2 regions of the Vibrio sp. 11986-1-5 genome follow, and region 2 is predicted to be linked to the other one. Evidence: riboswitches for the same ligand, from Rfam matches in the RefSeq annotation. Region 2 holds a riboswitch; the other holds the start of a gene.
The links. Region 2 has a riboswitch for thiamine pyrophosphate ahead of thiC (phosphomethylpyrimidine synthase ThiC). Riboswitches for the same ligand answer to the same signal wherever they lie in the genome.
Positions count from the first base shown of each region.

Region 1: it holds a riboswitch for thiamine pyrophosphate, as region 2 does, so the genes downstream of both, thiD (bifunctional hydroxymethylpyrimidine kinase/phosphomethylpyrimidine kinase) here and thiC (phosphomethylpyrimidine synthase ThiC) in region 2, are expected to answer to the same signal.

Region 1 is NZ_CAWNVW010000022.1:33,533-39,160, forward strand. Features, by position in the region: gene AACS00_RS06050 (LacI family DNA-binding transcriptional regulator) at 1-810, opposite strand, end outside; gene AACS00_RS06055 (6-phospho-beta-glucosidase) at 1,010-2,443, opposite strand; gene thiD (bifunctional hydroxymethylpyrimidine kinase/phosphomethylpyrimidine kinase) at 2,510-3,394, opposite strand; TPP riboswitch at 3,503-3,600, opposite strand; gene AACS00_RS06065 (sucrose-specific PTS transporter subunit IIBC) at 4,062-5,519, opposite strand.
Region 2 is NZ_CAWNVW010000054.1:145,323-150,950, reverse strand. Features, by position in the region: gene AACS00_RS16695 (voltage-gated chloride channel family protein) at 263-1,609, shown strand; TPP riboswitch at 1,670-1,768, shown strand; gene thiC (phosphomethylpyrimidine synthase ThiC) at 1,878-3,812, shown strand; gene AACS00_RS16685 (thiamine phosphate synthase) at 3,816-5,126, shown strand; gene AACS00_RS16680 (HesA/MoeB/ThiF family protein) at 5,113-5,628, shown strand, end outside.

The sequences.
Region 1 (5,628 bases), on a different contig from region 2:
AACGGCAATATCCCGTGGTACGTGCAGGCGGTGCTCATGTAAAGCGCGAATGGCGCCAATCGCCATATCATCATTACAGGCAAAAATCGCACTAAAGTGGACACCTCGAGTGAGTAGCTGCTGGGTAGCATGGTAGCCCGAGTTAAGGCTATTATCGCCTTCGGCGATCAAATCAGGCTTGGGGTCAATATCAGATTGCGCGAGCTGCTGCTGATAAGCGGCGAAGCGGAGCTGTCCTGTTTCACTGTTGAGCGGTGAAGTAATACAAGCAATCGCTCGATGGTTAAGGGTTAATAAGTGCTGCATAGCAAGGGTCGCTAATTGAGTTTGATCTAAGCCAAAGCTTGCTATTGTTGAAGTAGAAAAGTGTCGATTTAATACCACGAGCGGTATGGCATGCGTTTGTTGCCACTGACTTAGCTCGCTTTCCGTTAAATGGCGGCTATAGATCATAATCGTGTCACAGCGTTGATTCGCCAATGTTTGCAGCGCTTCTCGCTCACCTTGAGCACTATTTTTACCATTCACTACCAGCAATTTTTTGCCCGCTTGCTGAGCCCCTTGTTCGGCATGATGCAGAATGCTACCAAAATAGCTGCTTTGAAAATGCGGTAAGCTTAAACCAATCGCATGAGAGGTATTGGTGGCCAGCGCTTGCGCCAAGGTATTGGGTTGATAACCGAGTTGTTGCATGGTAGCAAGAACCGCTTGGCGGGTAGATTCTTTTACTTGGCCATTGCCGTTCAGCACTCGTGATACGGTTGCTTTAGAAACTCCGGCGGCTTTGCATACATCATTAATGGTGGCCATGACAACGATTACTCCTAACTGATCCAGCCCTTTGTCACTTGAGCGTGCAAAGGGCTGGTGAGTGTATACCCTTCCGACTTGAAGCTGCAGGGGTGTTGGCTACGTTCGTTCGCCCCAATCACATAGTCTATTTATGCTCATGGGGACTTACTCACTTGCCGCCTACCTGCAACTCCAAGTTGTTTGGGTATAGATGTAATTAAATAATTTGTCCGTTACTGGCAATCACTTGCTGATACCAGTAAAAGCTTTTCTTCTTCGAGCGCGCCATGGTTCCCGTACCGTCATCGTGCTTATCGACATAGATGAAACCATAACGTTTCTTGTATTCACCAGTGGTAAACGACACGCAATCAATACAGCCCCAAGGCGTGTAGCCCATCACGTCAACACCATCGTAGTTAATGGCGGTAGCCACCGCTTTGATGTGCTCGCTGAGATAGTTAATTCGATAATCATCATTAATTGAACCATCCGCTTGTACTTCATCAATCGCGCCAAGGCCATTTTCGACAATAAAAATCGGCTTTTGGTAACGCTCATACAGTTCAGATAGGGCAACACGTAAACCGTCGGGATCGATTTGCCAACCCCAATCAGAAGCAGGTAGATATGGATTGAGACGGCTATTTTCAAATAAGGAGGTGGTTTGTCCTTCCTCTTTCTGGGTTGAGACAATATTGGTCATGTAGTAGCTGATCGCGAGGTAATCAGCGCAGCCTTCACGTAAAATTTGCTCATCCCCAGGGGCAATATCGATTTGGATATTTTTACGTTGCCATTCTTTAATCAGATAACTTGGGTAGTAGCCACGCACTTGAACATCACTAAATAGATACTTTTCGCGCATGAGCTCTTGTGCGAGTAATACGTCTTCTGGACGACAAGTGGCAGGGTAGAGAGGCATGATGTGGATCATGCTACCGATTTTAAAATCAGGGTTTATTTGATGGCCTAATTTGACCACTTGTGCACTGGCAACAAATTGATGGTGCAGCACTTGATACATCATCTGTTCAGGGTTTGGGTAATCGGTGTAGATCATCCCTGAGTTACAATATCCCCAAATCGGCAGCTTCCAGTTACGCTGATTATTGATTTCATTAAAAGTGATCCAGTATTTAACTTTGTGTTGATAGCGTTCCATCACGGTCTGGCTAAATTTCACAAAAAAGTCGATCACTTGGCGATTCGCCCAACTGCCATACTGTTTCACTAAGTGATTCGGCATTTCGAAATGCGAGAGGGTGATGACGGGTTCAATGCCGTATTTCAATAGCTCATCAAACAGATCATCATAAAATTGCAGCCCAGCTTCGTTAGGTGTGGCTTCATCGCCGTTCGGAAAAATTCGTGTCCAAGCAATCGATGTGCGAAAGCATTTAAAGCCCATCTCAGCAAATAGCGCGATATCCTCTTTATAACGTCCATAAAAATCAATCGCTTCATGGTTAGGATAAAACTGATCGGATTCTACGCTATCGGTGATCACTCGAGGTACTTCATGAGCCCCTTTAGTAAGCACATCAACCACACTCACGCCTTTACCGTCTTTGTTCCAGCCACCTTCTACTTGGTGAGCCGCTACTGCGCCGCCCCAGAGAAAATCTTTCGGAAAACTGTACTGTGTCATAGGTTACCCCTTAATAATTTTACCAGAAATAGGCTTAATCTTTGGCTAGTCTAGATCGTTTTTTACTTAATTGGAACCGGTTTCTGTAACCGGTTCCAATTTTTTATTATCGATACCATTTTTGCTGTGAAGCGCATAGAAATGATGTACTGGCCCATGGCCTTTACCTACGTGCAACTGGTCAGCATGTAAGATGGCTTGCGAGATATAATGTTTTGCTCGCGTTACGGCTTGCTCAAGGCTTAAGCCTTGCGCGAGGTAAGAAGCAAGCGCCGCCGAAAGGGTACAACCTGTACCATGAGTATTGCTGGTGTGGATTCTTCGCCCTGAAAAACACGTTACCCGCGAGCCGCAGATCAGCCAATCGTGACTATTTGCTGATGCCGTAAAGTGGCCTCCTTTAAGCAGTACCGCTTGGCTTGGCAAAGTCTGTAATGCTGCGATGATCTCATCAAGTTGCTGGTCGTGTTTTGGTATCGGACAGCCAGTTAATACCGCAGCTTCAGGTAAGTTAGGCGTGATAACCGTGGCTAGTGGTAATAACTGCTGCTTTAAGTCGTTGACGGCTTGATCGGCAAGTAATGCATCACCGCTTGTGGCGACCATCACAGGATCAATCACAATAATATTGGGTTGATAGTGACGGAGTTTTTCAGCGACGATATGGATAATTTGGCTGTCAGCCAGCATACCAATTTTTACCGCTGCCACGGTAAAGTCACTAAAAATCGCATCCAGTTGATTGGCAATGTGTTCAATGGCAATCGGTAAAATTGCTGTTACCCCAAGGGTATTTTGTGAGGTGATGGCGGTGATAGCGCTGCAAGCATAGCTACCAGTGGCGGAAATGGCCTTGATATCGGCTTGGATCCCTGCACCGCCGCCGCTATCTGAGCCAGCAATGGTTAATACGATTGGGATGGGTGAAAGAGCAGATAAAGTGTTGGTCATGACAGGCTCCTACAGATGACGCATAGGAACTGACCAATGGGACCAAAATGGTCAATGTCACCTAAGAGCAATCGAGTGTGCGCCCCGTTGTCTTTGTAAGTAACATCGTTATTGGTGTTAATAGTTCCCTACGTCAGTGCTAACTGAATCAGGTTCAACGGGTCTCGCGATGCGATCTCAGCCTTAAGGCTCCCCGACTATATGGGTGCAAATTTGCTTACTTAATGTTGCTGTCTATCTGCCACATTAAGTAGTGTGTAAGTGTTAACGGGTGTTATATACCCTTCCTACTTGAAGCAGCAGCGGTGTTGGCTACGTTCGTTCACCCCAATCACATAGTTTGCCTATGCTCATGGGGATTCGCTCACTTGCCGCCTACCTGCAACTTCAAGTTGTTTGGTTATAGCAAGCATTAAAATAACAATCAATCCAATCAGTCCCTGCGGGATAAATAAAAATGCCCACTCAAAGAGTGGGCAAAGCGTAAGATTAACTGTTCTCTATTTGTCGCTTGGGTATTTCAAGCGTCTTAATCTTTTTTGCAGTTAAGGGGGATACCTTACGCGTTAGCGCGAGCACCTATCCCCTTGCTACTTGAAGCTGCAGCGGTGTTGACTACGTTCGTTCACCCCAATCACATAGTTTGCCTATGCTCATGGGGATGAACTCACTTGTCGCCTACCTGCAACTCCAAGTTGTTTGGGGAGAGTTTTGTTTTTTCACGCATACCGAGCAACAAGGTGAGAGCAAATGACGCAACAAAGGCGATGACCATACCGACCACGTAGTAGCCAATTTTATCAGGACTGATGGAGATAATCCCCGGTAAACCCGCTGCGCCTAAAGCGTGTGCTTTTACGGTAAATAAAGTAATAAAGGCACTGGCGATAGCGGCTCCACAAATCGCTGCGATAAACGGATAACGCAGTTTTAAATTAACCCCGAACATCGCTGGTTCAGTAATACCTAATAACGCGGTGACGCCAGAGGGGACCGCTATCCCTTTCATTTTAGTCTCTTTGGTGGTTAATCCTACGGCTAAAGCAGCAGCACCTTGCGCCACATTAGACATGGCTGCGATAGGGAAAATAAACGTACCACCGGTGATAGCGATATCAGCAAGCAACTGAGTTTCAATGGCAATAAAGCTATGGTGCATGCCTGTGATTACAAATGGTGCATAGACGAAGCCAAATAATGCGCCACCGATAAAGCCCGCTGATTCATACATCCAGTTTAAGCCATCGCCTAACAGGAATCCGACATCACGAGTTAAAGGACCGACGACAGTAAAGGTCAGAAAACCAGTGATAAAAATGGCTAGCATTGGCGTTAATAGGTTATCAAGTACCGAAGGGATGATTTTTCTTAACCCATTTTCTACTTTAGCCAGAATAAAGGTAGCGACTAAGACGGGCAATACCGAGCCCTGATAGCCGACTTTTTGGATTTCTAAGCCTAAAATATTCCAAGTAGGAATATCACCAGTTAATGAAGCGCTACCAAATCCCCAGCCATTGAGAAGATCAGGGTGAACCATGAGCATGCCTAAAGCTGCACCAAGGAAAGGATTACCGCCAAATTTACGTGAGGCAGAAAAAGCCAATAAAACCGGTAAATAAACAAAAGGGGCGTTGGCGAAGGTATTGATCATACTCGCTAAATCAGCAAGCCCAGGATTGGCATCAATCAATGATTGCCCTTCAATAAATAAACCTTGTGCCGTTAATAGGTTATAAAGACCCATTAATAAACCGCCCGCGACAATCGCTGGGATGATGGGAACGAAAATATCCGATAAGCCTTTCACTGCACGTTGGACAATATTCTGCTTTTGTGCACCAGCTGAAGCCACATCATTGGTGGACATCTCAGCAAGGCCCGTCAACTTGGCCATTTCAGCATAAACTTGGTTAACAATGCCTGAACCGAAAATAATTTGGTACTGACCTGCGACTTTAAATCGACCTTTTACACCATCGAGATCTTCAATGGCTTTTTCGTCAATCAGTGATTCATCATTGATCGCTAAGCGAAGTCGAGTGGCACAGTGTGCGAGTGCTTGAATGTTGGCTTTGCCACCCAACAGCTCAATAAGTTGTTTTGCTATGACTGGATAGTTCATAACTCACCCCGGTTATTGTGAATAATAGGTATCCCTTACGACTTGAAGCGACGGCGATGTTATTTGTCTGTAATTTCAAGTTGTTTGGGTAGTGCGTAGTTTCAATCGT
Region 2 (5,628 bases):
AGAATCATTGCGTTTTATCCCTTTTATTAAGAGTGAAGCAATGATGCACACTTCAACGATTCAATTTTATCCTTACATCCTTTATTGCTTATTATTCAGTTTGATAAAGTTAATCCTTTTTAAAGATGTTTAATCAGTGTTTTGCCACGTTATTTACATTAATCACGACTATTATTATGCCTGTTATCTATTTAGTTAGAGCTGAATTTCGTTATTGAATGATGATTGGCGGAAGTGTAGCAAATCATTGGGAGTAAAAATTTTGTTGATCAAATCTCTGGATCATGTACCTCACGTTGTACTACAAACATTACGTTGGACATTGCTAGTGACACCATTAGCAATTTTAGTCGGCTTAATGAACGCTTTTTTCTTATGGGCTTTGGAAGTTGCCACTCAGACTCGTGTCGACAATCCGTATTTAATCTATGGGCTGCCCATTGCTGGTTTAGGGTTGGTATTTTTTTATCGCCAATGGGGAAGTATCTCTGAGCGTGGTAACAATCTGATTATTGAGCAGATCCATGATTCAAATGAGAAAATTCCTTTTCGAATGAGTGTTTTTGTACTTGTCGCTACAGTGGTTACCCATTTATTTGGTGGCTCTGCGGGACGGGAAGGTACAGCGGTGCAAATTGGTGGTGCGGTATCGGCTTGGTTTAGTCGCGTGTTTAAACTGGATGAATCTGATCACCGCTCCATCTTGGTAGCAGGAATTGCCGCGGGATTTGGCTCGGTGTTTGGGACCCCGATTGCCGGAGCCATTTTTGCAGTAGAAGTATTGTCAGTCGGTAGAATTAAATATCAAGCACTACTACCGGCATTGATTGCCGCGGTTTTAGCGGACGTGGTATGCAGTGCGGTAGGGGCTCATCATACGCATTACAATATCGGCTTTGCCCAGTTCAATAGTTTATTTGAGCATCCTATATCGATTGATTTTATTTTAACTGGCAAGATATTGATTGCTGGTGTGATATTTGGCTTAGCGGGTTTGCTGTTTAGTGAATTAACATCAGGCTTGAAAGCTTTGTTTATCCGTTGGTCACGCAATCCATATTTGATCGTGTTCTGTGGCGGTTTGTTAGTCGTTGCTATCGCTAAGTTAATTGGTAACTATGACTATATTGGCATTGGTGTTTATCCTATACGCGAAGGAGGAGTGAGTATCACTTCTGCCTTTGAGGCCGGTGGCGCTGAATGGAATAGCTGGATGTTGAAGTTGATTTTGACGGCTATTACTCTAGCCGCTGGCTTTAAAGGTGGCGAAGTTACTCCCTTATTCTTTATTGGAGCCACATTAGGTAATTTCCTTGCATGGCTAATGGGGGCACCGGTTGAGCTATTCGCTGCGCTAGGTTTCTTAGCGGTGTTTGCTGCCGCCGCCAATACTCCTCTAGCTTGCATCATTATGGGGGTTGAATTGTTTGGGGCCGATCATCTTATTTACTTTGCTTTAGTCTGCTTCATTGCCTATTACGCCAGTGGTCATAGTGGTATTTATGGCTCACAACGTATTGCGGTGGCTAAACGCATTTCTCCGTATCAACCAGCCAAACTAGACCAAACCGTTGGCCAAGCGATGGCGAGTAAAAAGAACAAGCAATAACTGTTAACTATTTTACGAGTCTATCGAGATTGATAAATTCATATAATCTTGTATGCTAGTTTTCACTTGTCGGAGTGCCATATGGCTGAGACCGTTTATTCGGGATCCGTTGAACCTGATCAGGCTAATACCTGCGAAGGGAACAAGAGAAGACAATTTATGGTGCCTTATCATTAGTCCTATCTATATACACCATTAATCTGTTGATCCCCTCTTGTCGCATCTTTCCGTCAAGCATTATCCCTAATGAATAACACAGGAAAATGCTATGTCGATTCGTAAACAAGCGAGACTGGAAGCAAAACAGTTTATTGATTCACTTTCAGTTCAACCTTATCCAAATTCTAACAAGATTTATATTCAAGGCTCTCAACCAGATATTCGCGTACCAATGCGCGAAATTACTTTGGCTGACAGCTTGATTGGTGGCACTAAACAAGCACCGATCTATTCAGCAAATCAACCGATCCCTGTTTATGACACCTCAGGTGTGTATACCGATCCAAATTATACGATCAATTTAAAGCATGGCTTACCTAAGCTGCGTGATTCATGGATTGCAGAGCGTGGTGATACCAAAACGCTACCGGTGATGAGTTCAGAGTTTGCTCGTCAGCGTTTAGCCGATGAAACTCTCGATGAGCTGAGATATGGTCAGTTACCTGACATTCGACGAGCTAAAGCGGGTAGACGAGTCACTCAGTTACATTATGCCAGACAAGGCATCATTACTCCTGAGATGGAGTTTATCGCCTTACGTGAAAATATGGGCCGGCGAGAGTATCAAGATCAGCAGCTTAATCATCAGCATCCAGGTGAAAACTTTGGTGCTCATTTACCTGCTGAAATTAGCGCTGAATTTGTCCGTCAAGAGGTTGCGGCTGGACGAGCGATCATTCCTTGTAATATCAATCATCCTGAATCTGAACCTATGATTATCGGCCGTAACTTTTTAGTCAAAGTGAACGCGAATATTGGTAATTCTTCAGTGAGCTCTTCTATTGAAGAAGAGGTGGAGAAGTTGGTCTGGGCCACTCGTTGGGGGGCAGATACGGTAATGGATTTATCCACTGGACGTAACATTCATGAAACTCGGGAGTGGATTTTACGTAATAGCCCAGTACCTATAGGCACGGTTCCTATGTATCAAGCGTTAGAAAAGGTTAACGGGGTTGCTGAAAATCTGACCTGGCAGGTGATGCGCGATACCTTGTTAGAGCAGGCGGAACAAGGGGTCGATTATTTTACCATTCATGCTGGCGTGCTGTTACGTTATGTACCGATGACCGCAAAACGTGTTACGGGAATTGTTTCGCGCGGAGGCTCTATCATTGCTAAATGGTGCCTTGCTCATCACCAAGAAAATTTCTTATACACCCATTTTCGTGAGATTTGCGAGATCTGTGCCCAATATGATATTTCTTTATCACTTGGTGACGGCTTACGCCCTGGCTCGATTGCCGATGCGAATGATGAGGCGCAATTTGCCGAATTAAGAACCCTTGGTGAACTGACTAAAATTGCTTGGGAGTATGATGTTCAGGTGATGATCGAAGGGCCTGGGCATGTACCCATGCATATGATTAAAGCCAATATGGACGAGCAACTTAAGCATTGTCATGAAGCGCCTTTTTATACCTTAGGTCCTTTAACCACGGATATTGCACCGGGTTATGATCACATCACGTCAGGAATTGGTGCGGCGATGATAGGTTGGTTTGGTTGTGCCATGTTGTGCTATGTGACGCCTAAAGAGCACTTAGGATTACCGAATAAAGAAGACGTAAAAACCGGCTTAATCACCTATAAGTTGGCGGCTCATGCGGCGGATTTAGCTAAGGGCCATCCCGGTGCTCAGGTGAGGGATAATGCGTTATCCAAGGCGCGTTTTGAATTTCGTTGGCAAGATCAATTCAATCTGTCGCTTGATCCGGTAACTGCTAAAGCTTTTCATGACGAAACCTTACCGCAAGAATCTGGCAAAGTTGCTCATTTCTGTTCAATGTGTGGTCCCAAATTTTGCTCGATGAAGATCTCTCAAGAAGTGAGAGAGTATGCTAACGATGCACAGCAAGTGGCAGCGGATCAGGCTATTTCGGTCACTATGCTGGAAAGTCCTTTACAAGGCATGCAGCAAAAATCGCAAGAGTTTCGTGCCTCCGGTTCACAGTTGTATCATCCAGCGGTGACAGCGAAGGAATAAAGCGTGAAACTATTCATCCCTGCTCATTGTATTGAGTTAACGGGAGCCGTTCAGCAAGTCTTACTACTTGCTAAGCAGCAAGGTTTTGCGATCGAATCGATTGAGTTGGGCGTTAGTCCAACCCAATCGATACAGCTGCTTGGTCAGCATCGTTACTCGTTGCTGACGGATCTCTTTCCTTCTTTCTCAGGCTCAGAACCATCACGGCAAAACTTGTCAGCTATTGCCATTGGCTATCAGTCGAGTACGAGCGATAGTGATATTGATAACCTAAGCCCAGCTACCTTGCTGATTGGCGCTACCTATAAAGGTCAGCAAAGGGATATTTGGCGTCACACCGATGGTGAATTAAGGTTCCTATCGGGGGCGACGTTATCTCCAGCTCAGGCTTGGCATCATTTAGCGTGGTTGGTAGCGGCACTGTGTTTAGAGTTTCCCCTTGAAGATGCCTTATGTCTTGCTCGGGCAGCGCTGAATGTTTCACGTGAAACATGGCCAAAGGAGTATGTGTATTTCCCAACGGTGCAGTCTTGCTTGAGCGAGGTAACTGAACAAACGGTAGCGTTCAGTTTTCCTTCACTGGCTAAACAGAGTTTAGGTCTTTATTCGGTGGTGGATAATATCGCTTGGGTAGAAACCTTGCTTAAGCTCGGCATAAATACACTTCAGCTACGGATAAAAAATCCTCAGCAAACGGATTTAGAACAGCAAATTGTTCGTGCGATTGAATTGGGCCGTCAATATCAAGCTCAAGTCTTTATTAATGATTATTGGCGATTAGCACTTAAACACGGTGCATTTGGCGTTCACTTAGGCCAAGAAGATCTACAAACAGCCGATCTTCATGCTTTAGCTAAGGCTAACATTCATCTAGGGCTATCAACCCATGGTTACTTTGAATTACTCACCGCGTTAAAAATTAGGCCAAGTTATATCGCATTAGGGCATATCTTTCCTACCACAACCAAGCAAATGCCTTCACGTCCTCAGGGGTTGGTACGTTTGGCGCTATACCAGCAGTTAGTAGATAGTGGTAGCCACTATTTATCTTCAGCACCCGCTAGCGATCACAAGCTATCGATGGAGCAAGCGATAGCCTTCAGGGGAGTGTTACCAACGGTCGCGATCGGTGGCATTGATGTAACCAATATTCGATCAGTGGTCGAATGTGGCGTTGCCAGTGCTGCCGTCGTTCGTGCCATTACTGAGGCCGATGATGTACACGCCGCAGTTAAGCATCTCCAAGCTGAACTAGCCAGTAAGCCGCAGGAGCAAAAGCTATCAACTCAGGAGGTGGCCGATGTTAACGGATAAGCAATTTTTACGTTATCAACGTCAGATTTGTTTGCCTGATATTGCTGAGCAAGGGCAAGCCACCTTGCTCGCGAGCAAGGTGTTGATTATCGGTTGTGGCGGTTTAGGCAATGCGGTTGGCCAATATCTTGCTGCTGCTGGGGTTGGCCAACTGATCCTTGCCGATGATGATACGGTGGAAGTTTCTAACTTATCTCGACAAATTGCTTTTCACACTGAACAAGTAGGAATGTCGAAAGTCTCTGCTTTACAGCAATCTCTACAGCGCTTAAACCCTGAAGTACGCATCCGTTGCGTCAATCGGCGGATGGATGAGGCGCTATTAAATTTAGAAGTACCGATGGCAGATATTGTTGTCGACTGTAGTGATAATAGTGTCACGCGCTTTGCGATAAACCAAGTTTGTTGCCAGCATGGTGCTGTACTGATTTCTGGTTCAGCGATTGGTTGGCAAGGTCAATGTATCGCGTTTGATTTTCGCCAGCCACATACCGCTTGCTAT